DNA from 3 places in the Caballeronia sp. LP006 genome. Region 3 is predicted to be linked to each of the others. Evidence: predicted binding sites of a transcription regulator. Region 3 holds the regulator's gene; each other region holds the start of a gene.
The links. Region 3 encodes LexA, which represses DNA repair genes until DNA is damaged. Its sites were predicted from a motif close to ACTGTATNNNNATACAGT; they were not measured.
Positions count from the first base shown of each region.

Region 1: the regulator LexA is predicted to act here: its motif matches at 6,248-6,265, upstream of dinB (DNA polymerase IV).
Region 2: the regulator LexA is predicted to act here: its motif matches at 5,819-5,836, upstream of recA (recombinase RecA).

Region 1 covers NZ_JARTVW010000004.1:1,396,991-1,407,396, forward strand. The annotation lists gene P9250_RS16490 (MDR family MFS transporter) at 1-1,438, opposite strand, end outside; gene P9250_RS16495 (HAMP domain-containing sensor histidine kinase) at 1,885-3,240, shown strand; gene P9250_RS16500 (response regulator transcription factor) at 3,346-4,029, shown strand; gene P9250_RS16505 (transcriptional regulator) at 4,037-4,222, opposite strand; gene P9250_RS16510 (hypothetical protein) at 4,506-4,871, shown strand; gene P9250_RS16515 (ATP-binding protein) at 5,014-6,189, shown strand; gene dinB (DNA polymerase IV) at 6,364-7,530, shown strand; gene P9250_RS16525 (TauD/TfdA family dioxygenase) at 7,685-8,542, shown strand; gene P9250_RS16530 (ABC transporter substrate-binding protein) at 8,569-9,588, shown strand; gene P9250_RS16535 (ABC transporter ATP-binding protein) at 9,692-10,406, shown strand, end outside.
Region 2 covers NZ_JARTVW010000005.1:911,492-921,897, forward strand. The annotation lists gene P9250_RS20985 (hypothetical protein) at 1-136, opposite strand, end outside; gene P9250_RS20990 (glycine zipper 2TM domain-containing protein) at 278-946, opposite strand; tRNA gene P9250_RS20995 (tRNA-Met) at 1,268-1,344, opposite strand; gene P9250_RS21000 (MFS transporter) at 1,443-3,101, opposite strand; gene P9250_RS21005 (sensor histidine kinase N-terminal domain-containing protein) at 3,332-4,921, opposite strand; gene P9250_RS21010 (response regulator transcription factor) at 4,928-5,668, opposite strand; gene recA (recombinase RecA) at 5,927-6,994, shown strand; gene recX (recombination regulator RecX) at 7,352-8,116, shown strand; gene P9250_RS21025 (DUF2889 domain-containing protein) at 8,608-9,213, shown strand; gene sucC (ADP-forming succinate--CoA ligase subunit beta) at 9,310-10,406, shown strand, end outside.
Region 3 covers NZ_JARTVW010000005.1:1,968,283-1,978,688, reverse strand. The annotation lists gene P9250_RS25810 (ABC transporter permease) at 1-538, opposite strand, end outside; gene nodI (nodulation factor ABC transporter ATP-binding protein NodI) at 624-1,574, opposite strand; gene P9250_RS25800 (universal stress protein) at 1,879-2,388, shown strand; gene P9250_RS25795 (DUF2939 domain-containing protein) at 2,548-3,165, opposite strand; gene P9250_RS25790 (hypothetical protein) at 3,324-3,650, opposite strand; gene lexA (transcriptional repressor LexA) at 3,818-4,495, opposite strand; gene P9250_RS25780 (sulfate ABC transporter substrate-binding protein) at 4,765-5,799, shown strand; gene cysT (sulfate ABC transporter permease subunit CysT) at 5,938-6,843, shown strand; gene cysW (sulfate ABC transporter permease subunit CysW) at 6,840-7,742, shown strand; gene P9250_RS25765 (sulfate ABC transporter ATP-binding protein) at 7,763-8,857, shown strand; gene P9250_RS25760 (CysB family HTH-type transcriptional regulator) at 8,870-9,796, shown strand; gene P9250_RS25755 (asparaginase) at 9,837-10,406, shown strand, end outside.

The sequences.
Region 1 (10,406 bases), on a different contig from region 3:
TCACGGCGGGCATGAAGAGCATGGAGACGACCGCGCCGAGCGCGACGAAGAACATCGCGGTGAAAGTCAAATGCAGCGCATGGTGCAGTGCAAGGCGGATCTCGTTATTGCTTGCGAAGTCGCCCGGCACGCTCGTCAACAAACGCTTCAACTGATCCGCGTGGACGGCGGGCATGCCGGTCACATGCGTTAGACCGTAGTTCTGCACCGCGCCGAACACCGCCGCGCCGAGCGTGTTGCCGAGATTGCGCGCAAAGAGATTGGATGCCGTCGCGCTGCCGCGTTCGTGCGGCTTCACGATCTCCTGAATCAGGATGAGGCACGAGACGCTCGTCACGCCCATGCCGAAGCCGACGACCGCCGAGCCGATTCCCGCCCACACCGGACTCATGTCCGGGTTGAGGAACACGAACGGCAGCGAGCCAAGCGGAATGAAGAACGCGCCGCCGATCAAAAGCCGCCTCAGGCCGATGCGCGCGAACGTCCGCGAGGTGAACGTGGCGCCGCTTGGCCAGCCGACCATCATCATGGTGAGCGTGAAGCCGGCTTCGACCGGTGAGCGATGCATCACGCCCTGCACGTACATCGGCAGGAAAGTGGTAAGGCCCATCATCGCCATGCCGGCGAGCAGGGTCGCCGCGTTGCCCGCTGCAATCGGGCGATGTGCCCAGAGGCCGAAGTTGATCATCGGGTCGGCGGCGCGGCGTTCCTGCCAAACGAAGAGGCACGCGCTCGCAATCAGCACCGCCACTTCCACGGCTACCCGCGTGTTGCTGGCGTGGCCGGCATCGGTCAGAGCCATCATCAGCGCGGCGACGGCGGCGGTGAAAAAGAACGCGCCAGCGAAGTCGATCGACGGGCGGCCGTGGCGTTTCTCTTCGTGCAGGAACATGACGAACAGCAGCGCGGCGAGAAAGCCGATCGGCACGTTGATCCAGAAGATCCACGCCCACGAGAACTGCCGGATGAGCAGACCACCGACCATGGGTCCGAGCACGGCCGATACCGCCCACACGCTTGCCAAATAGCCCTGCACCTTGCCGCGTTCATGCGCCGGGTAAAGGTCGCCGACGATAGTCAGCACCACCGGCAAAATGGCGCCCGCGCCCACGCCTTGCAGCAAGCGGAACACGATCATTGCGGGCATCGACCAGGCAAAGCCCGCGAGCACCGAGCCGATCAAAAAGATGGCGATGCCCACGAGCACCGCGGGCTTGCGTCCATAAAGGTCGGCGAGCTTGCCGAACACCACGGTGAGCGCGGTCTGCGTGAGCAGAAACGACGAGAAAACCCAGCTGTAGAGATCGAGACCGCCGAGTTGCGTGGCGATTTGCGGCATCGCGGTGGAGACGATGGTGGCCTCGATCGCGACCATTGCCATCGACGCCATCACGGCGGCAATGACGAGCGGACGAACGGTTTGTCTGGCTTGTGGCATGCGTTTCCATGAAAGGAATGGCGCCGCCACGCGAGGCGGATACGGCGCGCGGCAACAGGCGGGCTTACACGAAGAAGGCGATACGGCCAAGGCGAAGCTGCATCAGCCGTTGTGCGGCGGGGCGGCATCGCCTATGAACTCGATGATGAAGCGGTCGACTGCAATGGTAGCGCCTGCTGAAAAAGCCTGCTCGCTTCGCCCGACTCTTCGTCCTCATTTTTCTCTAACTATCGGGGTATACGCTGGGTTCGTGGACAGAAGGTGGGTTCACATCCTCGTTCTCCTCAGCTTCGAGCGTCGGCTCCGACCCGGACCGGCGCTTCTTTTTTAGCACGTCGATGCCAGAACCCCGCGCCGAAAGATCGAAAAGTCCGAAGCCGCCGAAAGCCGCTAGTAGAATCGAGACGCCAGCCGGTCCGCGTCTTTTCATCTCGATGCGTCTTCACATGATCAAATCGCTGAGAAATCAACTGGTCGTCGCGCTCGGGCTGCTCGTCAGCGCGGTGGGCTTGCTGCAGGGCATCAGCTCGTATCATCTTTGCCGGACCGGCATGGACGCACTGCTCGACATGCGCCTCGAACAAGTGGCGACCCGCATGCGCGACGGTTTCGCCGAAGGCATTCCGCAGAATCCCGCGCGCGGCACGCAGGACGATCGCGATGTCGTGGTCGTCGTGTGGAAGCCGGACGAAGCCACGCCGTTTCGCACGACCGATCCTTCTCTGCGCTTTCCGCGCGATGCAACCGCGGGCTTCGGCAGCTATCAGGTCAACGACGAATCGTGGCGCGTCTTCACGCGTCAGGACCCGACCATGACCATTCAAGTGGCGCAGCGCAACGCCGTGCGCCGCGAACTCACGCGGGAAGCCGCGACGCAGACGCTCTGGCCCATCGTCGTGCTGTTGCCGCTCGTGTGGATCGCGGTCGCGCTCGTAGTGAGCCGCTCGCTGCGCAGGCTCAAACGCCTTGGCGCGAAAGTGCAGGGCATCGATACCGCCAATCTCGAACCGTTGCCCACCTCCGGCGTGCCCGCCGAAATCGCGCCCTTCATCCATTCGATCAACACGATGATCGAGCGCCTCGCGCAATCCATCGAGTCGGAACGCAAGTTCATCGCCGATGCCGCGCATGAACTGCGCACGCCGCTCACGGCCCTGCAATTGCAGGCCGATAATCTCGCGCCGCACATCGCGCCGGGCAATCAGGAGCGTTTTCGCGAGTTGCGACGCGGCATTGGACGCGCGGGCAGCCTCATCACGCAGCTTCTGCGCATGGCGCGCGCCGATGCCCCGATGGGCGCGACGCCGCTCACGCGGGTGAATATCGCCACGGTCGTAACGAGCGCCGTGGCCGATGTCCTGCCGATTGCGCTGCAACGCGGCCTCGATATCGGCGCCGAAGAGATGGTCGAGGCCCACGTGCGCGCGGTGGAAACGGATATCGGCATGGCGGTGAAGAATCTCGTTTCGAACGCGGTGCGCTATACGCCGGATGGCGGCACCATCGACTTGCGTATGCGGCGCGAGCGCGACATGGTATGGGTCGATGTCGTCGATACGGGGCCGGGGATCGCGGAAACACTGTTGCCGCGCGTATTCGACCGCTTCTTCAGGGCTAACCCTGATATCGAGGGTAGCGGGCTCGGCTTGTCTATCGTGAAGGCGATCGCGCAGCGCTACGGTGGCGATGTGTCACTTCGGAATCGCGATGACGGGCGGTCGGGCATCGTCGCTTCGATTGGCTTTCCGGTCGAGGAAAGCGGCGTGGCTACCGAGGCAAACGCCGCGACAGCCACCGCTTAAAAGGAATGGCCGCGCTGTTTTGTGCCTATTACAATGGGATCGCGTGCTGCGCGCGGGTGATGACCGCGTCAGCTTGGTCGCGTCAATGCGGTGTGCGGACCCAACATGCGAATCCTACTGATCGAAGACGACGTACAGATCGGCACCAGCCTGATGCGCGCCCTCAAGGACGTCGATTACGCCGTGGACTGGGTGCGCGACGGCCAGGCGGGCCGCGAGGCCATGGACGCCGCTGAATACACGGTAGTACTGCTCGATCTCGGCTTGCCCGGCATGTCCGGCCTCGAAGTGTTGCGTGGTGCGCGCACGGCGGGCAACGCGACGCCGGTGCTGATCCTCACGGCTCGCGACGACCTCGACACGCGCGTGCAAGGGCTCGACCTCGGCGCGGACGACTACCTCCTCAAGCCCTTCGACACGCCCGAACTGCTGGCCCGCATCCGCGCGGTGCTGCGCAGAAAGGCGGGTTATGCCACCTCGCGTCTCGGCGACGAATCGATCAATCTCAACCTCGACCAGCGCACGCTTACGTGCGGCGAGACATCCGGCGTGCTATCGGCGAAGGAATTCGCGCTGATGCACGCACTCATGGAGCGGCCCGGCACCATCTTTTCGCGCGATCAACTCGAAGACCGGCTTTACGGCTGGGGCAAGGAAGTCGAAAGCAACGCTGTCGACGTGATCATCCATTCGGTGCGCAAAAAGTTCGGCGCAGCGGTGATCCGCAACGTGCGCGGCCTCGGCTGGACCGTGATGCTGGGACAGGCGGGACGCGACGAAGCGAAGTGAGGGCGTGTCACGCGTAAGGGTCGTCGGGGCGACGCGGGATCGATCCGCAGAAGGTCATGCTGTACGCGTGGTCGCTTTCCTCGACCTGACGCATGCGGCGCTCGAGTTCGGCGTGATCGCCCGACGAGGCAAAGTAGTCGTCGTGCGAATGGTCGTCGGTGGCGGAAAAGAATCTGGAAAGACGTTCGAACATGATGCGCTCCTTAGGCGGACGGTTGGCGACGGCCTGCGTTCGGTATTCAGTATGGCTCGTCGATGGAAACCAGAATAAGGCGCGCGAATTAGCGTTGAATGATGGCTCGCACATGCAGTCGCCAGCACAGAGTTGAGCCTGCGAAACATGTACGCCAGCGCACGCGAATGGGCTGCCGCGTCGCACCATCGCGTGGTATCTTCTTTCACACAGGTTTCACACAAGGATGGATGTACAGCAGCGCGTTTGCCCTTTCCGTCGAACGTCTCTCGTGAACGCCGCCATGAACGAAGTGCCTCGTACTCTCAGTGCCCGCGACCGTGTCGAACTGCTTTGCTGGCTGACGTGCGGCAGCCTCGGTGCGTACTATCTCAACGGCGACTGGCCCGCGCCGTCATTCCATGTCGAAGCCGCGCGCAAGTGGCTCGACCGGCATCAGCGCGAAGCCGACTGGCTTGCTATCGCCAAACTCTCTGCCATTGCACGCGATCTTGCGGCGCGACATTGCGCCATCCTCGAATCCGACTGGGCGCGGGAAGCGGTCGAAGAGATTTTGGACAGCGAAGACCTCAACTTCAATTCGGGCGTGGTGCGACCCATTCTGGAGGATTGCCGCCGGGCGTTGGCGGAGAAGCGGGTTCCGGAGTAGACCGATTTGCGTAGGCGAGTCGTGAGGGCGGTCGCGCCGCCAACCGCAGGCCGCTAGCGCCACGTGCTCTATCTAGCCAAATATAGGAAAGTATAAGGTAGTCAAGATATACTTCGCTATATATTGTTATAGAGTCATAGTCATGGATCCGGTTCGGAACCCATTTGCGCCCGGCGCCGGTAGCCAGCCGCCCGAACTCGCTGGGCGTGAAGCAATCATCGAGGACGCACGTATCGCCATTGAACGCGCGGTGCTCTGTAAGCCCAGCCGTTCGCAAATGTTTCTGGGCTTACGCGGCGTAGGCAAGACCGTGCTGCTCAACGCAGTCGAAGCGCTCGCTAATCAGCGTGGCCACGTCACTTCCATGATCGAGGCGCCCGAGAACAAATCGTTGGGTGAGCAACTGCTGCCACGCATGCATCAAGTGCTTCGAAAACTGTCCGTCGCCGCCAATGCCAAGGCGAAGACTTACGACGCGCTGCGAGCGTTGAGGTCGTTTGCCTCCGCATTCAAGTTGGAATATGGCGATGTCTCGATCGCGGTGGATCCCGAAGTAGGAGTCGCGGACAGCGGCGACCTCGAGAATGATCTTCCAGAACTGTTCGTGCGTATCGGCGAGGCCGCTAAAGCTGCCGGTAAAGCCTGGACGCTCCTGATCGATGAAGTCCAGTACCTAAGCGAAAAAGACCTAGCCGCTCTCATCGTGTCATTGCACAAGATCAACCAGGCGCGCTTGCCCGTGCTGTTTTTCGGCGCCGGCTTGCCACAGGTTGCGGCCCTGTCGGGACAAGCCAAATCGTATGCGGAGCGGCTATTTCACTACCCGGAGGTCGGTGCTCTGCCTGAGGACGATGCCAAGGCAGCGATCCGTCAACCAGTGAACGACGAAGGCGCCGTTATCGACGATGCTGCTCTGAAAGAGATTTTCCTCAAGACGAGAGGCTATCCCTACTTTCTGCAGGAGTGGGGCCATCAGTCCTGGAACCTCGCCGTCGGCGACACGATTACCGTAAGCGACGCAAGGCGCGCCGAGTCGACAACGCTCAAGCGTCTGGACGAAGGGTTCTTCAAAGTTCGCTTCGATCGCCTGGCGCCCAAGGAACGCGAATACGTCATTGCCATGGCGAAATTAGGCAGTGGCCCTTATCGTTCGTCCGACGTTGCGGACGCGCTCGGCGAAACCCCGCAGAGTCTCGGTCCTCGCCGCGCGCAGATCATCAACAAAGGCATGATCTACAGTCCGTCCCATGGTGATATCGCGTTCACCGTGCCGATGTTCAATGACTACCTGATTCGCAATTTAAGCATTCTTGGCTGACCGGGCTGCGGATTTGCGCCGAGCGCCGCTAGGGACATAAGGCAGACTAGCGCGAATCACTGTATGAATGTACAGTATGCGCATTTCCTGCGTTCTTCGCGCCTGCGCATGTTCAGCCACGTCCTTCGCACGTCGTCGTCTTCCGGCCTTGTCGGCACGCGTCCGTTCTAGGCAATGGACACGCCCGCCACGCCCACGCCTCGCCGTATCGCGCATCTGGACATGGATGCGTTCTTCGCCTCCGTCGAATTGCTGCGCTATCCCGAACTGCGCGGTCAGCCGGTGGTGGTCGGCGGCGGACGCAATGCCATTCCCGAGACGCTGGCCGACGGCACGCGCCGTTTCAGAAAACTGCGTGATTACGCGGGGCGCGGTGTCGTCACCACCTCCACTTACGAAGCGCGCAAGTTCGGCGTGTTCTCGGCCATGGGCATGATGAAGGCCGCGCAACTCGCGCCCGACGCCATTCTTCTGCCCACGGATTTCGAGTCGTATCGCCATTACTCGCGGCTCTTCAAGACAGCCGTCGCGGCGTTCACGTCGCAGATAGAGAATCGCGGCATCGACGAGATTTATATCGACGTGACGGACATGACGGGCGATTCCGCGAGCATCGGCCGGCGCATGAAGGACGCGGTGCACGAAGCCACCGGGCTTACGTGCTCGATCTGCATCGCGCCGAACAAGCTGCTGGCGAAGATCGGCTCGGAGCTCGACAAGCCCGACGGCCTGACCATCCTGACGATGGACGATCTCCCCACACGCATCTGGCCGCTCGCGGCGCGCAAGGTGAATGGCATCGGGCCCAAGGCGAGCGAAAGGCTGGCGGCGCTCGGTATCGAGACGGTGGGTGACATTGCCGCCGCCGACCTGGGATTTCTGCAGACGCATTTTGGCGGCACTTACGCCGCATGGCTCGCGCGTATCGCGCAGGGACAGGACGATCGGCCCGTGGTCGTGAGTTCGCAGCCGAAGTCGATGAGCCGTGAGACCACGTTCGAGCGCGATCTGCATCCGAAGAACGACCGCGCGAAGCTCTCCGAGGCGTTCACGGGGCTGTGCAAGAAAGTCGCCGACGACCTACAGCGCAAAGGTTACGTAGGCCGCACGGTCGGCATCAAGCTGCGTTTCGACGACTTCCGCACGCTCACGCGTGATCTGACCATTCCCGTTTCCACCGACGACCCCGTCGAGATTCGCCGCGCCGCTACCGAATGCGTGAAGCGCATTACGCTGGATCGACGGCTGCGGTTGCTCGGCGTGCGCGTGAGCGCGTTGAGCGTGCGCGGGGAGGACGGCGGCTTCATCGAACCGATTCAAGTGGAACTGCCGTTCGACTGAGGCGTTAAGCGCCAAAGGGAATAAGCAAATCGCGGATCGTTCGTTGGCGGCACGGCTGCGACGAAGTAGATTGGCTGTCTTTGCGCCGTTCAAGAACATCGTGACGACCCTCGCACCGACCCTCGAAAGTTCGCCCCAAGCCGCCGATCGATCCATCGACGAATCCATTCAAATTCGCGCCTTCGACGCGCCGCTCGGCGCCGAGGTCATCGGGCTCGATCTGAGCAAGCCGCTCTCGCAAGCCGATTTCGCGCGCATTCATCGCGCGCATCTCGATCATCACGTGCTCGTGTTTCGCGACCAGCGCATCACGCCGGAACAGCAGGTCACGTTCAGCAAGCGCTTCGGGCCGCTGCAAATTCACGTGCTCAAGCAGTTCGCGCTCGCCGGGCATCCGGAAGTGCTGATCGTTTCCAACGTGCTCGAAAACGGCAAGCCGATCGGTCTCGGCGATGCCGGGCACTTCTGGCACTCGGACCTCTCGTACAAGGAAACGCCGAGTCTCGGCTCACTGCTGCATGCGCAGGAGTTGCCGAAAGTTGGCGGCGATACGCTGTTTTCGAATCAGCATCTTGCGTGGGATACGTTGCCCGAGCATCTGCGTCGCGCAGTCGAAGGACGCCGCGCGGAGCATACCTATCTTGCCAAATACGCCGAGTTGCAGAAACGCAGTCCGTGGCGCCCGAACCTGACGCCCGAGCAAATCGCGCAGGTCAAACCGGTGGTGCATCCCATTGTGCGGACGCATCCGGAGAACGGGCGTCGCGCGCTTTTCGTGAGCGAGCACTTCACCACGCGCATCATCGACATGCCGGAAGACGAGAGCCGCGCGCTCCTCGACGAAATCTTCGCGCATAGCGTGAAGCCGGAGTTTCTTTACCGCCACGAGTGGCGCAATCACGACATGGTGTTCTGGGACAACCGCTCGGTCATGCACTTGGCCGCCGGCACGCCCGACGACGAACGCCGCAAGCTGTATCGCACGACCATTGAAGGCGACGCGCCGTTCTGAGCGCTTATTTCACGGGGTTTTCTCACATGCATTCTCGTTTCGGGAAGCGTTCGTTGCGCGCGCTCGCCGCCGCGCTCGTCGTCTCGTTGGGCTGTTCGGCGACCGCGCAGGCGGAAGGCACGTTGCGCGTGGCCGAGCAATTCGGCGTGGTTTATCTGCTGCTCAACGTGGCGCGCGATCAGAAGTTCATCGAGCAGGAAGGCAAGAAGCAAGGCGTCGATATCAAGGTCGATTGGGCCAAGCTCTCGGGTGGCGCGAGCATCAACGACGCGTTGTTGTCCGGCTCCGTGGATATCGCGGCGGCAGGCGTCGGTCCGTTGCTCACGATCTGGGATCGCACGCACGGCAAGCAGAACGTGAAGGGCGTGGCGTCGCTTGGCAATCTGCCGTATTACCTCGTATCGAACGATCCGCGCGTGAAGACCATCGCCGATTTCAGCGATAAAGATCGAATAGCGGTGCCGGCCGTGGGCGTCTCGGTGCAGTCGCGCATTCTGCAATTCGCGTCGGCCAAGCAATGGGGCGACAAGCAGTACGATCGCCTCGACAAGCTCACGCAAGCGGTGCCGCATCCGGACGCGGCGGCGGCCATCATCGCGGGCGGCACGGAAATCAACGCGCACTTTGGCAATCCGCCGTTCCAGCAGCAGGAACTCGCGGGCAATCCGAAAGCGCATATCGTGCTCAACTCGTATGACGTGCTGGGTGGGCCGAGTTCGGCCACCGTGCTCTATGCAACGGAGAAGTTCCGCAATGAGAACCCGAAGACGTATCGCGCTTTCGTCGATGGCCTCAACGATGCGGCGCGCTTCGTCACCGCTAATCCCGAGAAGGCGGCCGACATCTATTTGCGCGTGAACAACGCGAAGCTCGACCGTGATCTGCTCCTCAAGGTCATCAAGGACCCTGCGGTGCAGTTCAAGGTCCAGCCGCAGAACACCTTTCCGCTTGCGCAGTTCATGCATCGCGTGGGCGCGATCAAGAACGATCCCAAATCGTGGAAAGACTACTTTTTCGACGATCCCGTGACGCGCGGCGGCAGTTGATATTGAGTTGATATCGCGCTGACTGCTTTCCATATTCGCAAAGATTGGTTAGGCGAACGTGCCGCCATGACTATGCTTGAGGATTGCATTCAGGCATAAGATCATGGCGGCGAATCCCCAAGCCATTTATCCGCGCGAACCCCAGCCCGAAGCCGGGACGAGCGACAAGCTGCTGTCGGCCAGAAACGTTTCTCTCGAATACCGCACGCCCGAAAGGCTCGTGCGGGCCACGCACGATGTCAGCTTCGACGTCTACGGCGCCGACCGCTTCGTGCTGCTCGGCCCTTCGGGCTGCGGCAAATCCACCTTGCTGAAGGCCGTCGCGGGCTTTATCGAACCGGTGTCGGGCAGTATCGAAATTGCCGGTGAGCGCGTGAAGGGGCCGGGCGCGGATCGTATCGTCGTGTTCCAGGAATTCGATCAGTTGCCGCCGTGGAAGACGGTGCTGCAAAACGTCGCGTTTCCGCTGCGCGTCGCGCGCAAGCTCAGTCGCGCCGAGGCACGCGAACGCGCGCTCCATTATCTCGACAAGGTGGGCTTGTCGCGTTTCGCGGATGCCTATCCCCATACGCTCTCGGGCGGCATGAAGCAACGTGTGGCGATTGCACGCGCGCTTGCCATGCAGCCGCGCATTCTGCTGATGGACGAGCCCTTCGCCGCACTCGATGCACTTACGCGCCGCCGCATGCAGGAAGAGTTGCTGCGCCTGTGGAGCGATGAGCGCTTCACACTCATGTTCGTCACGCATTCGATCGAAGAGGCGTTGATCGTCGGCAATCGCATCTTGTTACTGACGCCGCATCCGGGACGCGTGCGCG
Region 2 (10,406 bases), 1.1 Mb from region 3:
CGTCGAGTGCGGCATAGGCTTGAAGCAGCATGGCGTTGGTCATCGGTTCGCGGGCGGCGCGGCTATAGGTCAGCGCGCGCAACAGCGGCGACATGGCAGGACGGCCGGACTTCGTATTCGTCGATTTTTTCTTCACGGAATTCTCCGGAACAGGTTCTTGCTCGCGCACCCGAACCGGCGGGCCGGGACGCTTCGTGCGATGAGCATGGAAACATCATCGCACTCGATAATTAGTGTTGTCTTAAGACGCGTCAGGCTTTGCAAAGGCGCGCCGTTCTCAAGCCGGGCTCAGCGATTCACCCGCCACGCGCACTCGCTCGCCGACCGCGACGCCGGGCGCGCTGTCGTAATTGAAGCTGCGCACGCTGCCATCGTTCATGCGGACTTGCACCTGATACGTCGTCGTCTTGTGGACGACATGTTCGATCTGATTGCCCGCGAGCCCGCCGCCAAGTGCGCCGATGATCGTCGCCGCCGTGCGTCCGCGACCGTTACCGATCTGCGTCCCCGCCAAACCGCCGACGACCGCGCCGCCTATTGCACCGAGACCCGTGGTGGGTTGCGCGGTCTGCACCGCGTTCACCGCCATGACCTGGCCGGCATACGGATCGTACGCCGGTTGGGCTTCGACCGCTGCGGGCGCCGCGACCGCCACGCTATGTGCCGTCGTCGACGCCGGTTTCAAGTGATGCCCGCGAACCGCACGCGGCAATCGATCCGCGTCGCTCCCAGTCAGAGCCGGCGCGCTTGCGGGCGACGCCTTGGCGACTTGCCCATCTACCAGCGGCGAAGCCGTCACGGCCGTCGCGGTGGCTTTCGATGACGGCAGAAGGCCGGTCATCGCGGCCACGCCTGTACCGCAAGCGAGGATCACCGAGACGGCCGCCGCCGCCATGAGCGGATGAATACGCGAGGGCTTTTGATCGAACTGGGGTACGGCGTTCATGGCAGCGTCTCCGTTGAGTGCTTGCAAGGCATTGATGCCTGCTTGCTATAACGCCGCGTTTGCTGCCCGGTGGACGCGTTCGGTGTGACATTTGTAAGCAAACATCTCCGCTTGATTCGAACGAGGAGGCGTTTGAGAAGCGTCGCGTCACTTCGCGGCGGGCAAGTCACGCGTGTCGAGTGTCATGGCGACGAGCGCGTAACCAACGAGATGCGGAAAGGCGCCGGTCATGCATGAAGACAAAAAAACGCTGGCATGCCGGGAAGCGCGCCGAAAGCAAAAAGCCGCTGATCCTTGCGGAACAGCGGCTTCTTTTGATGCTGGTGGCGAATCAGGGATTCGAACCCCGGACCTGCGGATTATGATTCCGTCGCTCTAACCGACTGAGCTAATTCGCCGAAAGAAGCGAGATTATGGCGATAGGTGAAACCGCTGTCAACCCCTGCCGCTCGGTTTATTCAAGCGGCAGGAAAGCGGCAGCAAAGCACCATCGTCATCAATCTTCGTCATAGACATTCGTCTTGCGCGTGTCCTTGACGAACAACATGCCGATCACGAACGTCGCCAGCGCAATCACAATCGGATACCACAAGCCCGAATAAATATCGCCTCTCGCGGCGACGATAGCGAAGGCCGTCGCAGGAAGAAATCCACCGAACCAGCCATTGCCGATGTGATACGGCAGCGACATCGACGTGTAGCGAATCCGCGCCGGGAACATCTCAACCAGCATTGCCGCGATCGGGCCGTAGACCATCGTCACGAAGATCACGAGGATGGTCAAAACGACGATCGCCATTGGCCAGTTGATGAGCGCCGGATCGGCCTTCGCCGGATAGCCCGCGCTCTTCAACGTGCCGGCGAGCGTCTTGTCGAAGGCCGCGCCTTGCGCCTTCGCGTCGGCCGCCTTGCCGTCGTAGGTGTTCACCACCGTTTCGCCCACCTTGATCTGCGCGAGCGTGCCCGCCGGTGCCGCGACGTTCTCGTAGTTGAGACCGGCCTTGGACAGCGCGCTCTTCGCGATATCGCACGACGACGTGAACTTCGACGTGCCCACCGGATTGAACTGGAACGAGCACTCGTCCGGATTGGAGATCACGACAATCGGCGACTTCTGCGTCGCGGCTTCGAGCGTCGGGTTGGTGTAGTGCGCGAGCGCCTTGAAGAGCGGGAAGAAGCTCAACGCGGCGATCAGGCAGCCCGCCATGATGATCGGCTTGCGGCCGATCCGGTCCGACAGCGACCCGAAGAACACGAAGAACGGCGTGCCGATCAAAAGCGCCACCGCGACCATGATATTCGCGCTGGTGCCATCGACCTTGAGGGTTTGCGTGAGAAAGAAGAGCGAGTAGAACTGCCCGGTGTACCACACGACCGCCTGACCCGCCGTCAAACCGAACAGCGCCAGCAACACGATCTTCAGGTTCTTCCATTCGCCGAACGCTTCGGTCAGCGGCGCCTTCGAAGTCTTGCCTTCGGACTTGATGCGCTCGAACACCGGCGATTCATGCAGCTTCATGCGAATCCACACCGACACCGCGAGCAGCAGGATCGACACGAGGAACGGAATGCGCCAGCCCCAGGCACCGAACTGTTCTTCGCCAACCATCGTGCGTACCGCCAAAATCACGATCAGCGAAATGAAAAGGCCAAGCGTCGCCGTGGTCTGGATCCACGCGGTCCATGCGCCGCGCTTGTTGGCCGGTGCGTGCTCCGCGACGTAGGTCGCCGCGCCGCCGTACTCGCCGCCGAGCGCGAGGCCCTGCAGCAAGCGCATCGCGATAAAGATGACCGGCGCCGCAATGCCTATGGTCGCGTAGCCGGGCAGGAAGCCGATCAGAAACGTCGACAAACCCATGATGACGATGGTCACGAGAAACGTGTATTTGCGCCCGACCATATCGCCGAGCCGCCCGAACACGATCGCGCCGAACGGACGCACCGCGAAACCCGCCGCGAAGCCGAGCAGCGTGAAGATGAAGCCAGCGGTCGGATTGACGCCCGAGAAGAACGTCTTGCTGATGTAGATGGCAAGCGAGCCCGCCAGATAAAAGTCGTACCACTCGAACACCGTGCCGAGCGACGAAGCGAAGATGACCTTCCTTTCCTCGCTCGTCATCGGTGCGTGGGAAATGCGCCCCTCAACCGTAGCCATGAATCGTCTCCTGATTTGAATTCGCGTACGTGTCGGAAACGCCCGAGGCGCTCCGGTGCAACGATTATTGGAACGAAAACTTACGGCGTTCTGACTCGCTCGGATGCGTGTTGAATCGGCGCATAAAGTACATCTTCGGCGAACCATCTGCTATTTTCTTTTTATCTCGTTCATTCTTGCGTCAATGCGCGTTTTATGTTGTTTGTCGAGGTGTTGGGCGCTGGGCGGGCTCAGGGTTTGTCCCGCATAGGAAAAACCCGCTGTAAGCTCACGCGAACCAGCGTTCCAGCCAGTCGCGGCGCTTCCTGATACACATGATCTTCGATGACGAGCGTGCCGCCGTGCATCGCCGTGATCTCCTTGACGATGGCGAGACCGAGGCCGCTGCCGTCGCCCTCGCGTCCGAGAATGCGATAGAAACGCTCGAGCACGCGCTCGCGTTCGGCGCTCGGAATGCCAAGTCCGGTGTCTTCCACTTCGAGATGAACGTGACCGAGATCGTGCTCGCCGGTCCGCACACGCACGGTCACGCGTCCGCTCGGAGGCGTGTAGCGGATGGCGTTATCGATCAGATTCGACAGCAATTCACGCAGCATCACCGCGTTGCCCTCTACTTCGACGGGATACGCGGGCTCCTCGTAACCGATATCGATACCCTTCGCGAGCGCCGCCTGCACCCAGTCGCGCACGGCGAGCCGCGCGAGATCGGTCAGTTCGACGTGCGAGAAAATCTGCCCCGTCGCGCGATTTTCCGCGCGCGCCAACGCGAGCAATTGCGTGACGAGCCGCGCCGCGTGCTCGGAACTCGTGGCGATCTGTTCGAGCGAGCGCTGCACTTCCGTCGATACCTCTTGGCGCAACGCAAACTCCGCCTGCATGCGCAGGCCGGCGAGCGGCGTTTTCATCTGATGCGCCGCATCGGCGATAAAGCGCTTCTGAAACTCCATGTTCTGTTCGAGCCGCACGAGCAAATCGTTGAACGACGCCACGAGCGGCGCGATCTCGGGCGGCGCGCGGGCCGCTTCGAGCGGCGAGAGGTCGTCCGGACGCCGCGCGCGAATGTTCGACTGCAGCGCGTGCAGCGGCGCGAGCCCGCGCGAGAGGCCGAACCACACGAGCACGATGGCGAGCGGCAGGATCACGAACTGCGGCAGGATCACGCCTTTGATGATGTCGTTGGCGAGCTGGCTGCGTTTGTCCAGCGTCTCGGCGACCTGCACGAGCACCGGCTGCGTCTCGGCGGGATCGCGTCCCGGTGCGAGACCGGGCACATCGACCGTCGTGTAGGCGACGCGAATGTCGTTGCCGCGCAGGGCGTCGTCGCGAAATTCGACGATGCCCGGCTGCGGACGATCGTCGTCATGCGGCAAGGGCATGTCACGGTCGCCGCCGACCAGTTCGCCGCGCGTGCCGAGCACTTGAAAGAACACGCTGTCGACGTTGTCGGCGCGCAGGAAATCGCGCGTGACATCGGGTAGACGCAGTTCGGCGACGCCGTTCACCGGCTGGATTTGGCGCGCGAGCATGTAGACGTCGGCTTCGAGCGCGCGGTCGAACGGACCGTTGGCAATCGACTTCGCGACCAGATACGTCACCGCGATGCTCATCGGCCAGAGCAGCAGAAGCGGCGCAAGCATCCAGTCGAGAATCTCGCCGAAGAGCGAGCGCGGATGCGTTTCGTTGTCGGGTTCGAGTTCGTCGGGAGGCGCGAACGGGTTGGCGTAGCGCGCGTCGCGCTTGGCGTCGGTGTCGCTTTCGGTGGCGGCGTGGTCGTGTCCGTGCCGGGCTTCGCTTGGTTCGGTGGAAACGGGCGACGCCATGCGCGGCTACTTGTATTGAGGGCTGGCGGGCAGGGAATCGCTCGCCGCGGGTTGGGCAACGGCGCCGTTGTCGACGGTGGCGACGGCTTTTTCCAGCGTGTAGCCGAGCCCGCGCACCGTGATGATGCGCGCGCCGCTCGCTTCGATTTTTTTGCGCAAGCGGTGCACGTACACCTCGATTGCGTTGTTGCTTACTTCTTCACCCCACTCGCACAGATGATTCACGAGCTGTTCCTTCGACACGAGCCGCCCGATGCGCTGGAGCAGCACTTCGAGCACGCCGAGTTCGCGCGCGGACAGGTCTACGACTTGCTCGCCGATATGCGCGACGCGTCCGACCTGGTCGAACGCCAGCGAACCATGCTTCACGACAGTCGGACCGCCACCCGCGCCGCGTCGCGTCAACGCTCGAACGCGCGCTTCGAGCTCGTTGAGCGCGAAGGGTTTGGCCATATAGTCATCGGCGCCGAGGTCGAGTCCCTTCACGCGTTCGTCGACACTGTCGGCCGCCGTCAGGATCAAAACCGGCATCTGCGAATTGCGTGCGCGCAGGCGGCGCAGCACCTCCAGACCGGGCATGAGCGGCAGGCCGAGATCGAGAATCAGGAGGTCGAAAGTTTGCAGCGAAAGGGCGGTATCTGCCTCGACGCCATGCTTCACATGGTCGACGGCGTATCCCGATTGGCGGAGTGATCGAATGAGACCGTCCGCGAGTATGCTGTCGTCTTCGGCAATGAGGATTCGCATCGTGTTGTGCGCCTTCGTGCGCGGCAAAGCGCAGTCATTGCCGACACCGCATTTCGCCCGGCGCGGCGGTCTCCAGGTGTTTTGCGGTTTTTGCGCGGTGCGCGCGGCGTGGAAAAAAGACTGCGTCGCGCGATCGGGCTTGCAAAAACTACTGTTTTTTTATACAGTGTCTGCGGGAGTGCTACAGACGGGCTCGAGTTCGTTTCGAGCTTGCCGGCACCCGCCTCAGACGCCGTTCATCATAGCAAAGGACGATTCATGGAAGAAAGCAAGAAAGGCCCGGCTGGCATGACTGCGGAGAAGGGCAAGGCATTGGCCGCCGCGCTCGCGCAGATCGAAAAGCAATTCGGCAAAGGGTCGATCATGCGGCTCGGCGCAGGCGAGGTGGTGGAAGACATTCAGGTGGTCTCGACAGGGTCGCTCGGTCTGGATATCGCGCTCGGCGTCGGCGGCTTGCCGCGCGGCCGTGTCGTGGAAATCTACGGGCCTGAGTCGTCGGGCAAGACCACACTCACGCTGCAGGTGATCGCCGAGATGCAAAAGGTCGGCGGCACGGCGGCGTTTATCGACGCGGAACACGCGCTCGACGTGCAATACGCGCAGAAGCTCGGCGTGAATGCGCAGGAACTGCTGATCTCGCAGCCGGACACGGGCGAGCAGGCACTGGAAATCGCGGATGCGCTGGTGCGCTCCGGCTCCATCGACATGATCGTCATCGACTCCGTCGCGGCGCTCGTGCCGAAGGCGGAAATCGAAGGCGAAATGGGCGACTCGCTGCCTGGTTTGCAAGCGCGCCTGATGTCGCAAGCGCTGCGCAAGCTAACTGGCACCATCAAGCGTACGAACTGCCTCGTGATCTTCATCAACCAGATCCGCATGAAGATCGGCGTGATGTTCGGCAACCCGGAAACCACCACGGGCGGCAACGCGCTGAAGTTCTATTCGTCGGTGCGCCTGGACATTCGCCGTATTGGTTCCATCAAGAAGAACGACGAAGTCATCGGCAACGAAACGCGCGTGAAGGTCGTGAAGAACAAGGTCTCGCCGCCGTTCCGCGAAGCCATTTTCGACATTCTTTATGGCGAAGGCATTTCGCGTCAGGGCGAGATCATCGACCTGGGCGTGCAGGCCAAGTTGGTCGACAAGGCGGGCGCCTGGTACAGCTATAACGGCGAGCGTATTGGTCAGGGCAAGGACAACGCGCGCGAATTCCTGCGCGAGAACCCGGACATCGCCCGCGAGATCGAGAACAAGATCCGCGAGTCGCTCGGCGTGGCGGCAATGGCTGACGCCGTGGCGCCGGGCGCCACGGTGGCGGACGAGTGAGTTGTCGCTTTATCGTCACATAGTCGTCGTCTCGTTGTTTAGATACTCACTTGGTCACTGACGATGTTGAAGCGCCGGTTCGGATCGAAGGCTGGCAGAACGGACGGAAGGTTCGGGCGGTCTGCTGGTTCTGATGATCCGAACGGCGCGAGTGATCCTCAGTCGCGTGACACTCAGTCGCGCGATTCGGCGAAGGCGTTGCGTGGTGGCTGGCGGCGAGAGTTGCCGGTGAATGCGCGTGATGCTGCTGAGTTGGACGCAAGGGCGGCCGATGTTGATGCTGCTGCTGTCCGGGAAAGTCAGACACCGTCGTCCGAAGATCGCCGGGCGCGTCTGGAGCAAGCCCGCGCGTTGCTGATGCAGGCAGCGTCCATTCGTGAGGGCAACGCACCGTCGAGAAACGCAACCTCCAAGCCGGCAGTGGAAAGGCCGACTCTGGCGACCAACCGTGCGCAGAACGCGTCACCCTTGGCAAGCCGGATTGCCAATCCAAACCAATCATCTGCAATCGACGCCTTCGAAGACGCCGATCCTTTCGAGCCCTTCGAGCAGTGCACGCCGGATGCAGGCGTCAACACAGCATCCGAATCGGTCTACAGCCGTTCAAGTCAACGCGCTCGCAAAACTTCCGCTGCCGAAGTCAAAGATTCCAAGCGTCCGCAACGTTCGCTTAAAGGACGCGCGCTCGCTTACCTGTCTCGTCGGGAATATAGCCGCGCGGAGTTATCGCGCAAGTTGCGTCCCTACGTCGAAGAAGCCGATTCGCTCGAAACACTGCTCGATAGCCTCGAACGCGACGGCTGGCTCTCGAACGAGCGCTTTGTCGAAAGCGTCGTGCATCGAAGAGCGGCGCGCATGGGCGGCAGCCGGATCATCCACGAATTGAAGCGTCATGCAGTGGGAGAGACGCTCATCGGCGAAACTGCCGACAAACTCGCGCAGACCGAAACCGCGCGAGCGCAGTCCGTATGGGAGAGGAAGTACGGCGTCGTACCGGAAACGCCCGCGGAGCGTGCGAAGCAAGCGCGCTTTCTCGCGGCGCGCGGCTTTTCCATGAGCACGATCAGCAAGGTGTTGAAGGGAAGCGACGAAGACTGGACCGACGAAGTCATCGACGATTGATGGCGAACGCCGTCTAGTTCAGTACGGGCGCATTCGAGCGCCATGTGATTGCCCGAGCGCCGCGTGCATACATTTCATGCTTACACGTGCTGGACTCATGGCGAAGCCGCATTCCATCACGACTCGGTTCAAAACCATTCACACGCGAAGCATTAGGTTAATTATTCCATGCTCCACGCGCTTGCCTCGTCGTGCTGGCGGATTTCGACCGCTGAGTAATTTCAGGTTTCGCGCGCATGCAAAGAGTTCGGGCTCATGTTTCCACATCCGCGCGTTGGGCTTCTAGTCCACCAAAGTAAGAAGTGATTTCAAACGACCGCGTGCATGCAAGCTCCGAGGCGGGAAGAAAATCCCGCACCGCGCCGAAGCGTTAATAAGCACAGGCTTCTCAAGCTTTCCCCGCGCACGTTTCTGGTGCCTGAGTCATCCCCGGCTTGAAATACCCAATATGCTAAAATTCCACGGTTTTCCCGTTCCGGCTTTGGTCCAGCATGCCTCTTTCCCCGCCCGTTTCCCGACAATTGCGCCATCGTCGCGCGATTCGGATTGAAGCGTTCGAGCGAGATGACGGCCTTTGGGACATCGAAGCCGTTCTAACCGACGAGAAGACGCGCGACTTTCAACTCGTGACGGGCGTACGGCCATACGGTCAGCCAATCCATGAACTCTGGCTACGCATCACCATCGACCGCGAACTCACTATCGTCGGCGCAGAAGCGTCCTCGGAGTGGGCGCCTTATGCTGGTCTCTGCGCCGAGTCCAATCCCGCTTATCGCTCGCTCATCGGGCTCAATCTCCTCAAGAATTTTCGCCGCGAAGTCAATCAGCGTATTGGCGGCGCGGCTGCTTGCACGCATCTCACCGAGTTGTGCGCCGTCCTGCCGACCGTCGCCATCCAGGGATTCGCGGGTCAGGTCTGGAATACCGAATCGGGTAATCCGTTCGATTCGAAGGACGCAAAGGCAGCATCGGACACACCGCCGTTTCAACTCGGGCGCTGTCACGCATTGCGCTTCGACGGCCCCGCGGTCGAGGAGTACTATCCGCGCTGGTTCGAGCGCGCAGGCACAAGCGACACCAAGCCGCGCGACACCTAGCGCGCACGCGGCGATCAGCATTCAAACAAGAATCGATGAAATCAGCGGTTCAGCAAATCGAAGTTCACTCCAACTCTCAGACTGAAGGAATCACGCATGAAGATTCACGAGTACCAGGGTAAGGAAATCCTGCGGAAATTCGGCGTCGCGGTCCCGCGCGGCAAACCCGTGTTCTCGGTGGATGATGCGGTCAAGGCCGCGGAAGAGCTGGGCGGCCCGGTATGGGTCGTCAAGGCGCAGATTCACGCTGGCGGCCGTGGTAAGGGCGGCGGCGTGAAGGTCGCGAAGTCAATCGATCAGGTCCGCGAATACGCGAACCAGATCCTCGGCATGCAGCTCGTCACGCACCAGACCGGTTCCGAGGGCCAGAAGGTGAACCGTCTTCTGATCGAAGAAGGCGCGGACATCAAGAAGGAACTTTACGTCGGCCTCGTGCTCGACCGCGTTTCGCAAAAGGTCGTCGTGATGGCGTCGAGCGAAGGCGGCATGGACATCGAGGAAGTCGCGGAAAAGACGCCCGAGTTGCTGCACAAGCTGCCGGTCGATCCCGCCACGGGCTTGAAGGACGCCGAAGCGGACGACCTCGCGCGCAAGATCGGCATTCCAGACGCATCGTTGCCGCAAGCACGCACCATTCTGCAGGGTCTCTACAAGGCGTTCTACGAGACGGATGCATCGCTCGCGGAAATCAACCCGCTGATCCTGACCGGCGACGGCAAGGTCATCGCGCTCGACGCCAAATTCAACTTCGACGCGAACGCGCTCTTCCGTCACCCGGAAATCGTCGCGTATCGCGATCTCGACGAAGAAGATCCGGCTGAAGTCGAAGCGTCGAAGTTCGACCTCGCGTACATCTCGCTCGACGGCAACATCGGCTGTCTCGTGAACGGCGCGGGTCTGGCCATGGCCACGATGGACACCATCAAGCTGTTCGGCGGCGAGCCGGCCAACTTCCTGGACGTCGGCGGCGGCGCCACGACCGAGAAGGTAACCGAAGCCTTCAAGCTGATGCTCAAGAATCCGAACCTGAAGGCGATCCTCGTCAACATCTTCGGCGGCATCATGCGCTGCGACGTGATCGCGGAAGGCGTGATGGTCGCGTCGAAGGCCGTGGACCTGAAGGTGCCGCTCGTCGTGCGCATGAAGGGCACGAACGAAGACCTCGGCAAGAAGATGCTCGCGGACTCCGGTCT
Region 3 (10,406 bases):
GCGTCTGATAGAACATGAAGAAGTCGTAGCTCGGCGCGATGGCTGTGACGATCATCGCCGTGCTCGCGAATGCGAGTCCCGTAAGCACGATGATGGGCAGCGCGAGCAGCATCGACGGAAAACTCGCATAGCCGAGCGCGCCCGCCACCAGCATGATCGCCACGCCCGACAAGACCGATTTGCTCGCGGACCAGATCACTTCGCCGAGAACGATATCGCCGAGCGTGAGCGGCGTATGCATGATCGCTTCCCACGTACGCTGCACGTGCATGCGCGAGAAACCGGAATACATGGCCTCGAAACTCGCGGACATCATCACGCTCGACGCCACCGTGCCCGCCGCCAGAAACGCGATGTACGACACGCCGTCGACATGGCCGACCATCAAGCCGAGACCGAGGCCTAGCCCGAAGAGATAGATCATCGGATCGGCGAGATTGCCGATCATCGATGCAATGGCGAGCTTCTTCCACACCAGATAATTGCGCCGCCATACCGACATCCAGTTGCTCGCGTTGGCGGGAAGCGCGTTGCTCATGGGCGAGAGCGTATCGGCGTGTTTGGCTCGCACGCGTGTTTTCTCGATGCTTGCGCCTGATCGATCGAAAGTGTCCATCGCTTGATTAGTCCACCATCTCGCGCCCGGTCAGGCGCAGAAAAACATCTTCGAGATTCGCCGGACGATGCAGATAGCGCACGTCCGTCCGGCCCTTCACGCGCGCATGCACGGGCTGCGGGTCGTCGACATAGCAGAAAAGCGTTTCCCCGCTGATCTCCGTGCGCGCGACGAACGGTTCCAGTTCGGCGGCCAGCGCCTGCGGATCGGGTCCGTAGATTTCGATGACGTCCGAACCGATCACCGATTCGATCAACTCGCGCGGCCTTCCTTCCGCGAGCTTGCGGCCTTCCTCGATCACGCAAAGCCGGTCGCACAGGCGTTCGGCCTCTTCCATGAAGTGCGTCGTGAGCAGAATGGTTTTACCGCGCGAAAGCAACGAGCGCAGGCGTTCCCAGATCAGATGGCGCGCTTGCGGATCGAGACCGGTGGTGGGTTCGTCCATCACGAGCACGTCGGGATCGTTGACGAGGGCACGCGCGAGCGTCAACCGCCGCCGCATGCCGCCCGACAGTTCGCCGACGCGCGCTTGGGCCTTGCTTTCGAGGCGCGCGAATTCGAGCAACGAAGGCACGATGGCTTCCATGCGCGCGCCTGCCAAGCCGAAATAGCGGCCGAAGACGAGCAGGTTTTCGCGCACGGTGAAGTCGGGATCGAGGTTGTCGAATTGCGGCACGACGCCCACGCGTTGCCGCGCGAAGCGTGCGCGCGCTGGCACGGGTTCGCCGACGAGACGGATCGTGCCGCTGTCGGGCGATGTAATGCCGAGCAGCATCTTGAGCGTCGTCGTCTTGCCCGCGCCGTTCGGGCCGAGCAGGCCGAAGCACTCGCCAGGCTGAACGTCGAACGACAAGCCATCGACGACACTTCGCTTGCCGTAATGTTTTCTGACTTCGCTGAATTCGATCGCTGGCGCCGCGTTCGAGTTCGCGCCAGCTCGGTGATTTATGTCGGTCATGCGGCGGTCCTGCGAGGAGAAAACTCAGCCGGTTAGTGTAATCCAATGCACCAGCGCGGCGCTTTGCATGCAAGCGCATGCATCGTTCCTGTGATCGAAGCGTGCATCGCTTCTTCCTGTTGTTTTGGCAAATGGCGCCGCAAGCCTGTCCGGCAAGGCTCGCACGCCTCTGGCACGGTGTGCGCTAGCGCTTGTTGCCGTGTAAGCGTTTTCCATCGTTGCCACGCATGAGGCGACCTACCATGATGAAGATGCGCCGCACTCGATTTGCCGACACCATCGGCTACGCGGCAGGGAGATCATGATGTCAGGCTATCGAAAAATCCTGTTGTGCTACGACGGCTCCAGAGAGGGCCGCAAGGCGTTGCGTCAGGGCGCGAATCTCGCGCTTGCCTTGAACGCGGAGACGCACGTGCTGGCGGTGGTGGATATGCGTTCGAGCATTGCGCAAAGCGCCGGTCTTCTGACCGACATGGCATGCGGACGGTTCGAGGATGCCGCACGCGATATCCTGCAAGAAGGCGTGGAGTGGCTGCGCGAACGCGGCTTGCAGGCGCAGGGGCATTTCGCATTCGGGCATCCGATCGATGAAATCGCCACGCTGGCGGAAAGTCTCAAGGTCGATCTGGTCGTGGTCGGCCATCGATGCCGCAGCGGTCTCGCGCGCTGGTGGATGGGCGCGGGCAACACACCGCTGCTCGATCGCGTGTCATGCAGCATATTGGTTGCGGTTTGTCAGGCAGGTGAGTCGGCCGAAGCGGAAGATGAGGCGGCTTATGCGGCGAAGCCGGACCGGGCCGAAGTAAGTGTTTGAGGATAGCTTTGCGCGATGAGGCTGGCCTGCGTCGGCCAGTGCTCTTTTGCGCTATCAGCGCCAGCTGCCGTCTCCTTGCGTGACGGCCGCGCACGCTTAACGCCGCAAAAAATGCCATGAAGCGCTTACCGGCACTTTAATGGTTGTCCAACAACGAACTCACCCGTTCAAATCAACCGCAACCAGCTTCCACGTTATCAACCCGTACCGATGAAAGATCGCGGAGTACCGCGCATCGCCGGCACCGTGCTGGTAGGTCACCACGAACGTATCGAAGCTGCGATATCCGGCCGTGGTCTGCGGTGGTTGTCGCGGCGGTTCTTGAGTCGCAACCATGCTCGATGCCGCTTCCGACGGCGGTGAACTCGCCGCCGCCTGACCGTCTCGAACCGGTGGCACGACATCGGGTGGATGCTCGCCTGGATCTCCCCGCGGCGGAATGCCATTCAAAATCGCGGCGACGCCTTCGGGCGTAGCGTAGGAATCCACCAGCGGCCCTACGAGCGCCGCGCCGATCATTGCACCGATGATCGCGAGCGGATTGCCGCTCTTCTGGATATCGACGCGCCGCGTCAGCAGTGCGCCGACTTGCTCTTTGAGACTTTCACGCAGTGCAGGGAAGTCGACGTATTCGTTGACGGTCTGTGCATCGCGCGCATCGGCCGCGTGCTTGACGCGGTTCAGCGCGATATAGGGCGACGCATAGACAAGGCTTAACCCTGCAACGATGAAGAGAATGACGAGCGCGGCGACGAAACAACGCGTAGTGCGGGACATGCGAAGGAACGACCCCTGGCGTGACATGGGTGACATGAAAGAACGATTGACCATGTTCACGCCGGATATATCCCGAGCTTCATTCCTTGCAGCCGATAGATTGCGGACTGCCTGCATTGCACATAACTCAAATTCACTCGGCAAACGCTCGACCGCGCTCAGGCCAGAATGCCGCTGCTAACGCCGGCGCGTTCCTCGTCGATACACCGGTCGATCATGCGCGACACCTCGCCGATATTGCCGACCATGATTACCCGCGACTCACTGCGATACACCCGCACCGGCGCGCGCTGTTCCGATTCCGCATGCACCGCGCTATTGAGCGACACACGGGCGAAGGCGGGTTGACGCGACGGCAACGCGGGCATCTCGTCGAAGAGATCGGGCGCCGCTTCAGGTCGCGCCACGGCGCATGAGATCAGCGAGCGCAAATGACGCAGACGGCCAAACTGACGAAAGGGCAGCAAACGGGCGAAACGTTCCATGATGACTCTCCAGACGGCGGACGACAGACGACAGACGATAGGACGCACCGCGGCACGCCGCGAGCGGTGGCCGTCATGCTTGTAATTTTTGAAACGTGCCGCGTCGCGCGAGGGCGAGGAGGCGAAGCGGGCGGCGATGTTGACGCGCCGCGCGCTCGAGTCGTGCGTTAGAACTCGCCGGAGCGGATGAGCCCGACCGCGATTCCTTCCAGCGCGAAGTCACCGCTGCCGGAGCGCACGAAGATGTTTTCGTAGTCGGGATTCTCCGCGACCAATTCCACGCCATCTGGCCGGCGCTTCCAGCGTTTCACCGTGACATCGTCGCCAATACGCGCGACCACGATCTGCCCGTCTTTCGCTTCATTGCGCTTCTGTACGGCAAGCAGGTCGCCGTCGAGAATGCCCGCGTCGCGCATGGACAAGCCGCGCACCTTCAGCAAATAGTCGGGCTTGCCCGAAAAGAACGCAGGGTCGCACGCATAGTGTTGCGAGATATGCTCCTGCGCAAGGATGGGGCTGCCCGCCGCAACGCGCCCGACCAGCGGAAGCGACAACTGCATGATGCTCTGATGCGGCAAGGTGAACTGATGCGGAAGATCGTCCGAACGGTCGATGCGCGCGGAGCCTCCCAACAGGCGGATGCCACGCGACGAACCCGCCGCGAGTTCGATCACGCCCTTGCGCGCCAGTGCCCGCAGATGTTCCTCGGCGGAGTTCGCGGAGCTGAAGCCAAGCTCGGCAGCGATCTCGGCACGCGTGGGCGGAAAGCCCGTGCGGTCGATGGCTCGCTGGATGAGCTCGAACACTTGCTGCTGTCGCGCGGTAAGTTTTGAGGGTTTGGTCACTTGCTGGAGCCTCGGCGCACTGTATGGATGGACAGATGACTGTATTTTTATACAGTATTTCGCGCTTTTCAAGCTTTACTTGAAGTTCGTCGCCAGATCCTTTACTGACAAGGCTGCAGCGCGCTCGAACCGTCTCTACTTGCCTCTCAAACCGCGAAATAACCCGCTTTAGCACTTTTGTATCTAAAAAAGTGAGAAACAATTATTTCTAATCATATAAGCTCGCCTTTAGACTGATTCCGTCAATTCGATAAGACGGAGAACGGGGAATGTATAGCATCAGGGCTGGATTGAAGGGCGGCGCGAAACAACTCTTTGCCGCGCTGGCGATCACGGCGGCGAGTTTCGGAATCTCGGCCACCGCGCACGCGGACACGTCGTTTCTGAACGTCTCGTACGATCCGACGCGCGAGTTGTATCAGGACTTCAACCAGGCCTTTGCGAAGAAGTGGAAGGCGGACACCGGCGAAACGGTCACCTTCAAGCAATCTCATGGCGGTTCCGGCGGCCAGGCGCGCGCGGTTCTAGACGGGCTTCAGGCAGACGTCGTGACGCTTGCGCTTGCTTACGACATCGACGCGCTCGCCTCCAAGGGCATCGTCGGGACGGACTGGCAGAAGCGTCTGCCGGACAATGCATCGCCGTACACGTCGACCATTGTGTTTCTGGTGCGCAAGGGCAACCCGAAGGGCATCAAGGACTGGGACGATCTCACCAAGCCGGGCGTGTCGATCGTCACGCCGAACCCGAAGACCTCGGGCGGCGCGCGCTGGAACTATCTGGCGGCGTGGGCGTATGCGCAACACAAGCCCGGCGGCAACGAAGAGACCGCGAAGGAGTTCGTGACCAAGCTCTACAAGAACGCAGGCGTTCTCGATTCCGGCGCACGCGGCGCGACCACCAGCTTCGTGCAGCGCGGTCAGGGCGACGTGCTGATCGCATGGGAAAACGAGGCGTTCCTGTCACTCAAGGAATTCGGTCCGGAGAAGTTTCAGATCGTGGTTCCTTCGGTGAGCATTCTGGCCGAGCCGCCGGTGGCGGTGGTGGACAAGGTCGTCGACAAGCACGGCACGCGCAAGCTGGCCGAAGCGTATCTGAAGTATCTGTATAGCGACGAAGGCCAGCAGATCGCGGCGCGCAATTTCTATCGTCCGCGTTCGGACAAGGTGCCCGCAGAGCTGACCAAGCAGTTCCCCAAGCTCAAGCTCTACACCATCGACGACACCTTCGGTGGCTGGACCAAAGCGCAGAAGACGCACTTCGCGGACGGCGGCGTGTTCGATTCGATTTATCAGCCGCAGTAAGCAGGCAAGAGACCGGGCGCCGCGAGGCGCTCGAGTCGCAATGAAAGCGGCCGCAAAGACGGCCGCGCATGACGAGACAAAAAAACAGTGCGCTTATCCCCCGGCGCCGAAGGCAGGACGATCAAGGATGAAGCAAAGATGACAACGTTCACTTTCCGAAAGCCGAGTGCGTTACCCGGCTTCGGGCTGACGATTGGCATCACGGTGGCTTACCTGAGCCTCGTGGTGCTGATTCCGCTTGCGGCGACCTTCGCCAAGACCGCGACGCTCGACTGGGCGCAGTTCGTTCGCGCCGTCACCGGGCCGCGTGTGCTGGCGTCGTATCGACTCACGTTCACGGCGGCGCTCGGCGGGGCGGTCATCAACGCGATCTTCGGCTTCCTGGTCGCATGGGTGCTCGTGCGTTACACGTTCCCGTTCAAGCGTGTCGTCGATGCCATCGTCGATCTGCCGTTTGCGCTGCCGACCTCCGTTGCCGGCATTTCGCTTGCCGCCGTGTACGCGAGCAACGGCTGGATCGGGCAGTATCTCGCGCCGCTCGGCATCAAGGTGGCGTTCACGCCGCTCGGCGTGCTCGTGGCGCTGACGTTCATCGGCTTGCCGTTCGTCGTGCGCACGGTGCAGCCGGTGCTCGAAGACTTCGAGCGCGAACAGGAAGAAGCCGCCGCATGTCTCGGCGCCACGCGCTGGCTGACGTTTCGCCGCGTCGTGTTGCCGGCGCTCTTTCCCGCGCTTCTGACCGGTTTCGCGCTTGCGTTCGCGCGCGCGCTCGGCGAATACGGTTCGGTCATCTTCATCGCGGGCAATGTACCGATGAAATCGGAGATCACGTCGCTGCTCATCATCACCAAGCTCGAACAGTACGACTATGCCGGCGCGACGGCCATCGCCGTCGTGATGCTGTGCGTGTCCTTTCTCATGCTGCTCCTCATCAACACGCTGCAATGGTTCCTGCAACGCCGCACGAGCAAGACGGGCGCGGCGCCCGCGGTGGCCGCGGGGCCCTCGCTGCATGCCGGAACTCCGGGCAGAGGTCACGCATGAGCACGCCAAACAGCAAGGCGCTTCCCGTGAACACCGCCGCGCGCGGCGAGACCAACCGGCTCAATCCCGTCACCGAACCGCGCGCCGTGCGCTGGATACTCACGGGTATCGCGCTCGTGTTTCTCGCGCTGTTTCTGGTCGTGCCACTCGTCGCCGTGTTCGTGCAGGCCTTCGCGAAAGGCATCGACTATTACTTCGATTCGCTCAAGGACCCGGACGCGTGGTCGGCCATCAAGCTCACGCTCTTGACCGCCGCGATTGCCGTGCCGCTCAACGTGGTGTTCGGGCTCGCGGCATCGTGGGCCATCGCCAAGTTCGAGTTTCGCGGCAAGGCGCTTCTGACGACGCTCATCGACTTGCCGTTCTCGGTGTCGCCCGTGATCTCCGGCCTCATCTACGTGCTCATGTTCGGCGCGCAGGGCTGGTTCGGACCGTGGCTGATTTCGCACGATGTGCAGATCATCTTCGCGGTGCCGGGAATCGTGCTCGCGACCATCTTCGTGACTTTCCCGTTCGTCGCGCGCGAACTGATTCCGTTGATGCAGGCGCAAGGCAACGACGAGGAAGAGGCCGCGCACGTGCTCGGCGCGTCGGGCTGGCAGATCTTCCGGCGCGTGACCTTGCCCAACGTGAAGTGGGGCCTGCTCTACGGCGTGATTCTCTGTAACGCGCGCGCGATGGGCGAGTTCGGCGCGGTCTCGGTGGTCTCGGGCCACATTCGCGGCCAGACCGACACCATGCCGCTGCACGTCGAGATTCTCTACAACGAATACAACTTCTCGGCCGCCTTCGCGGTGGCGTCGCTGCTTGCATTGCTCGCGCTCGTCACGCTCGGGCTGAAGCTGCTCGCGGAGCGCCGCATGACGGCCACGCTGAGCGACGCGAAGGCAACCGTATAAATGGAAGGCGTGGATCAATCATGAGCATCATCGTTCGCAATCTGCAGAAGCGCTTCGGCACCTTCACCGCGCTCGACAACGTCACGCTGGATTTTCCGTCGGGCGAACTCGTCGCGCTGCTCGGACCTTCCGGCTGCGGCAAGACCACGCTCTTGCGCGTGATCGCCGGCCTCGAATATGCCGATGCCGGTCAGGTCGTGCTCAACGGCGAGGACGTTGCCGAAGTGGGCGCGCGTGAGCGGCAAGTCGGCTTCGTGTTCCAGCATTACGCGCTGTTCCGCCACATGACCGTGTTCGAGAACGTCGCCTTCGGCTTGCGCGTGAAGCCGCGTCGCGAGCGGCCAACGGAGGCCGTCATCCGCGAGAAGGTGCATGAATTGTTGAAGCTCGTGCAACTCGACTGGCTCGCGGAGCGCTTTCCGTCCGAACTGTCGGGCGGTCAGCGTCAACGTATCGCGTTGGCGCGAGCGCTTGCCGTCGAACCTAAAGTGCTGCTGCTCGACGAACCTTTCGGCGCGCTCGACGCCAAGGTGCGCAAGGAATTACGTAGCTGGCTGCGCCGTCTGCACGACGATCTGCATATCTCGACGCTCTTCGTCACGCACGACCAGGAAGAGGCGCTCGAAGTGGCGGACCGCATCGTCGTGATGAATCACGGGCGCGTGGAGCAGGTGGGCAGCCCGCAAGACGTGTATGACCATCCGCAGACCTCGTTCGTCTACGAGTTCCTCGGTGCGGCCAATCGCCTGCAAGGTCATGTCGATGCCAACGGCTTCGTCGCCGATGGCGCCACGCAGGCCATTGCCGTGCCCGCGCATTTCAGCGGCCGCGCGCTGGCCTATGTGCGGCCGCACGATCTGGCGATCTATCCCGTCGATGGCACGCATCGCGACGGCATCGTGGTCGGCGTGCGGCGCGTGGTGACGCTCGGCGGCTCCGTGCGCGTGGAACTCGAAGGCAACTCGGGGCGCATTCTCGAAGCGGAACTCGACCGCGAGTCGTGGCGCACGCTGCGACTCGACGTAGGCGACGGCGCGACCGCCGTGCCGCGCGCGTTGCGCGTCTTCCCGGCAGGCGATGCGAGCGGGGCACAACAAACAAAAGCAACGGCATAAAGAGAGGCTGAAATGAACTTCCAGCAATTGCGCTTCGTGCGCGAAGCAGTGCGTCAGAACATGAATCTGACCGAGGTCGCGAACGTGCTCTATACGTCGCAGTCTGGCGTGTCGAAGCAGATCAAGGACCTCGAGGACGAACTCGGCGTCGATATCTTCATCCGACGCGGCAAGCGTCTGACCGGTCTTACCGAGCCTGGCAAACAGGTGCATCAGTTGATTGAGCGCATGTTGCTCGACGCTGAAAACCTGCGCCGCGTCGCGCGCCAGTTCGCGGATCAGGACAACGGCCATCTCGTCGTGGCGACGACGCACACGCAAGCGCGTTACGCGCTGCCGAAGGTGATCCGCCAGTTCACGGAAGTGTTCCCGAAGGTGCATCTCGCGCTGCGTCAGGGCAGTCCGCAGCAAATCGCGCAGATGATCATCAACGGCGAAGCGGATATCGGCATCTCGACGGAAGCGCTCGACCGCTATCCCGACATCGTCACGTTCCCGTGCTACTCGTGGCATCACACGGTCGTCGTGCCGAAGGGCCATCCGCTCGTCGGACTCGAGAACATCACGCTGGAACAGATCGCCGAGTATCCCGTCGTCACTTACGATCAGGATTTCACGGGACGCTCGCATATCGACCAGGCCTTCGCGAGCGCGGGTGCCATTCCCGATATCGTCCTCACCGCCATCGATGCCGACGTGATCAAGACGTATGTCGAGCTTGGCATGGGTATCGGCATCGTCGCGGCGATGGCGTATGACCCGAAGCGCGACAGCGAACTCGTCGCGCTCGATACACAGCATCTGTTCGAGGCGAGCACGACGCGCGTCGGCTTGCGCAAGGGCGCGTTCTTGCGGGCTTACGCTTACCGGCTGATCGAGATGTTCGCGCCGCAACTCGACGAAGCGCAGATCGCGGCGCAACTGCGCGAAGCGGCTTGAGCGAGTTCAGGTTCATCTCGGCTGATTTACAATCGCCGGCATGAACACTTCTCTCGATACCTTGCCGCGCCTCGCCGTTCTCGCGACGGGCGGCACCATCGCCGGACAAGCTGGCGATGCATCCAGGACAGCGGGTTACAAGGCAGGCGTGGTCGGCGTCGACAAGCTGCTCGAAGCCGTGCCCGCGCTCGGCTCGGTCGCGCGCATTCACGCGGAACAGATTGCGAGCATCGACAGCAAGGACATGACGCCCGCGCTGTGGACGACGCTTTCGCGGCGGATCGATGCACTGCTCGCGCAAGACGATATCGATGGCGTGGTCGTCACGCACGGCACGGACACGCTCGAAGAGACCGCTTACTTGCTGCATTTGACGGTGAAGAGCGCGAAGCCGGTCGTCCTGACCGCGGCGATGCGGCCCTCCAGTGCGCTGTCCGCCGATGGTCCGTTGAATCTGCTCAACGCGCTGACGGTCGCCGCTTCGAGGCAGGCGGCGGGGCAGGGCGTGCTGATCGCGTTCAACAATTTGATCCACAGCGCACGCGAAGTCACGAAGACGAGCACCTATGCCGTCGATGCCTTTCGTTCGCCCGAAGCGGGCGCGCTCGGT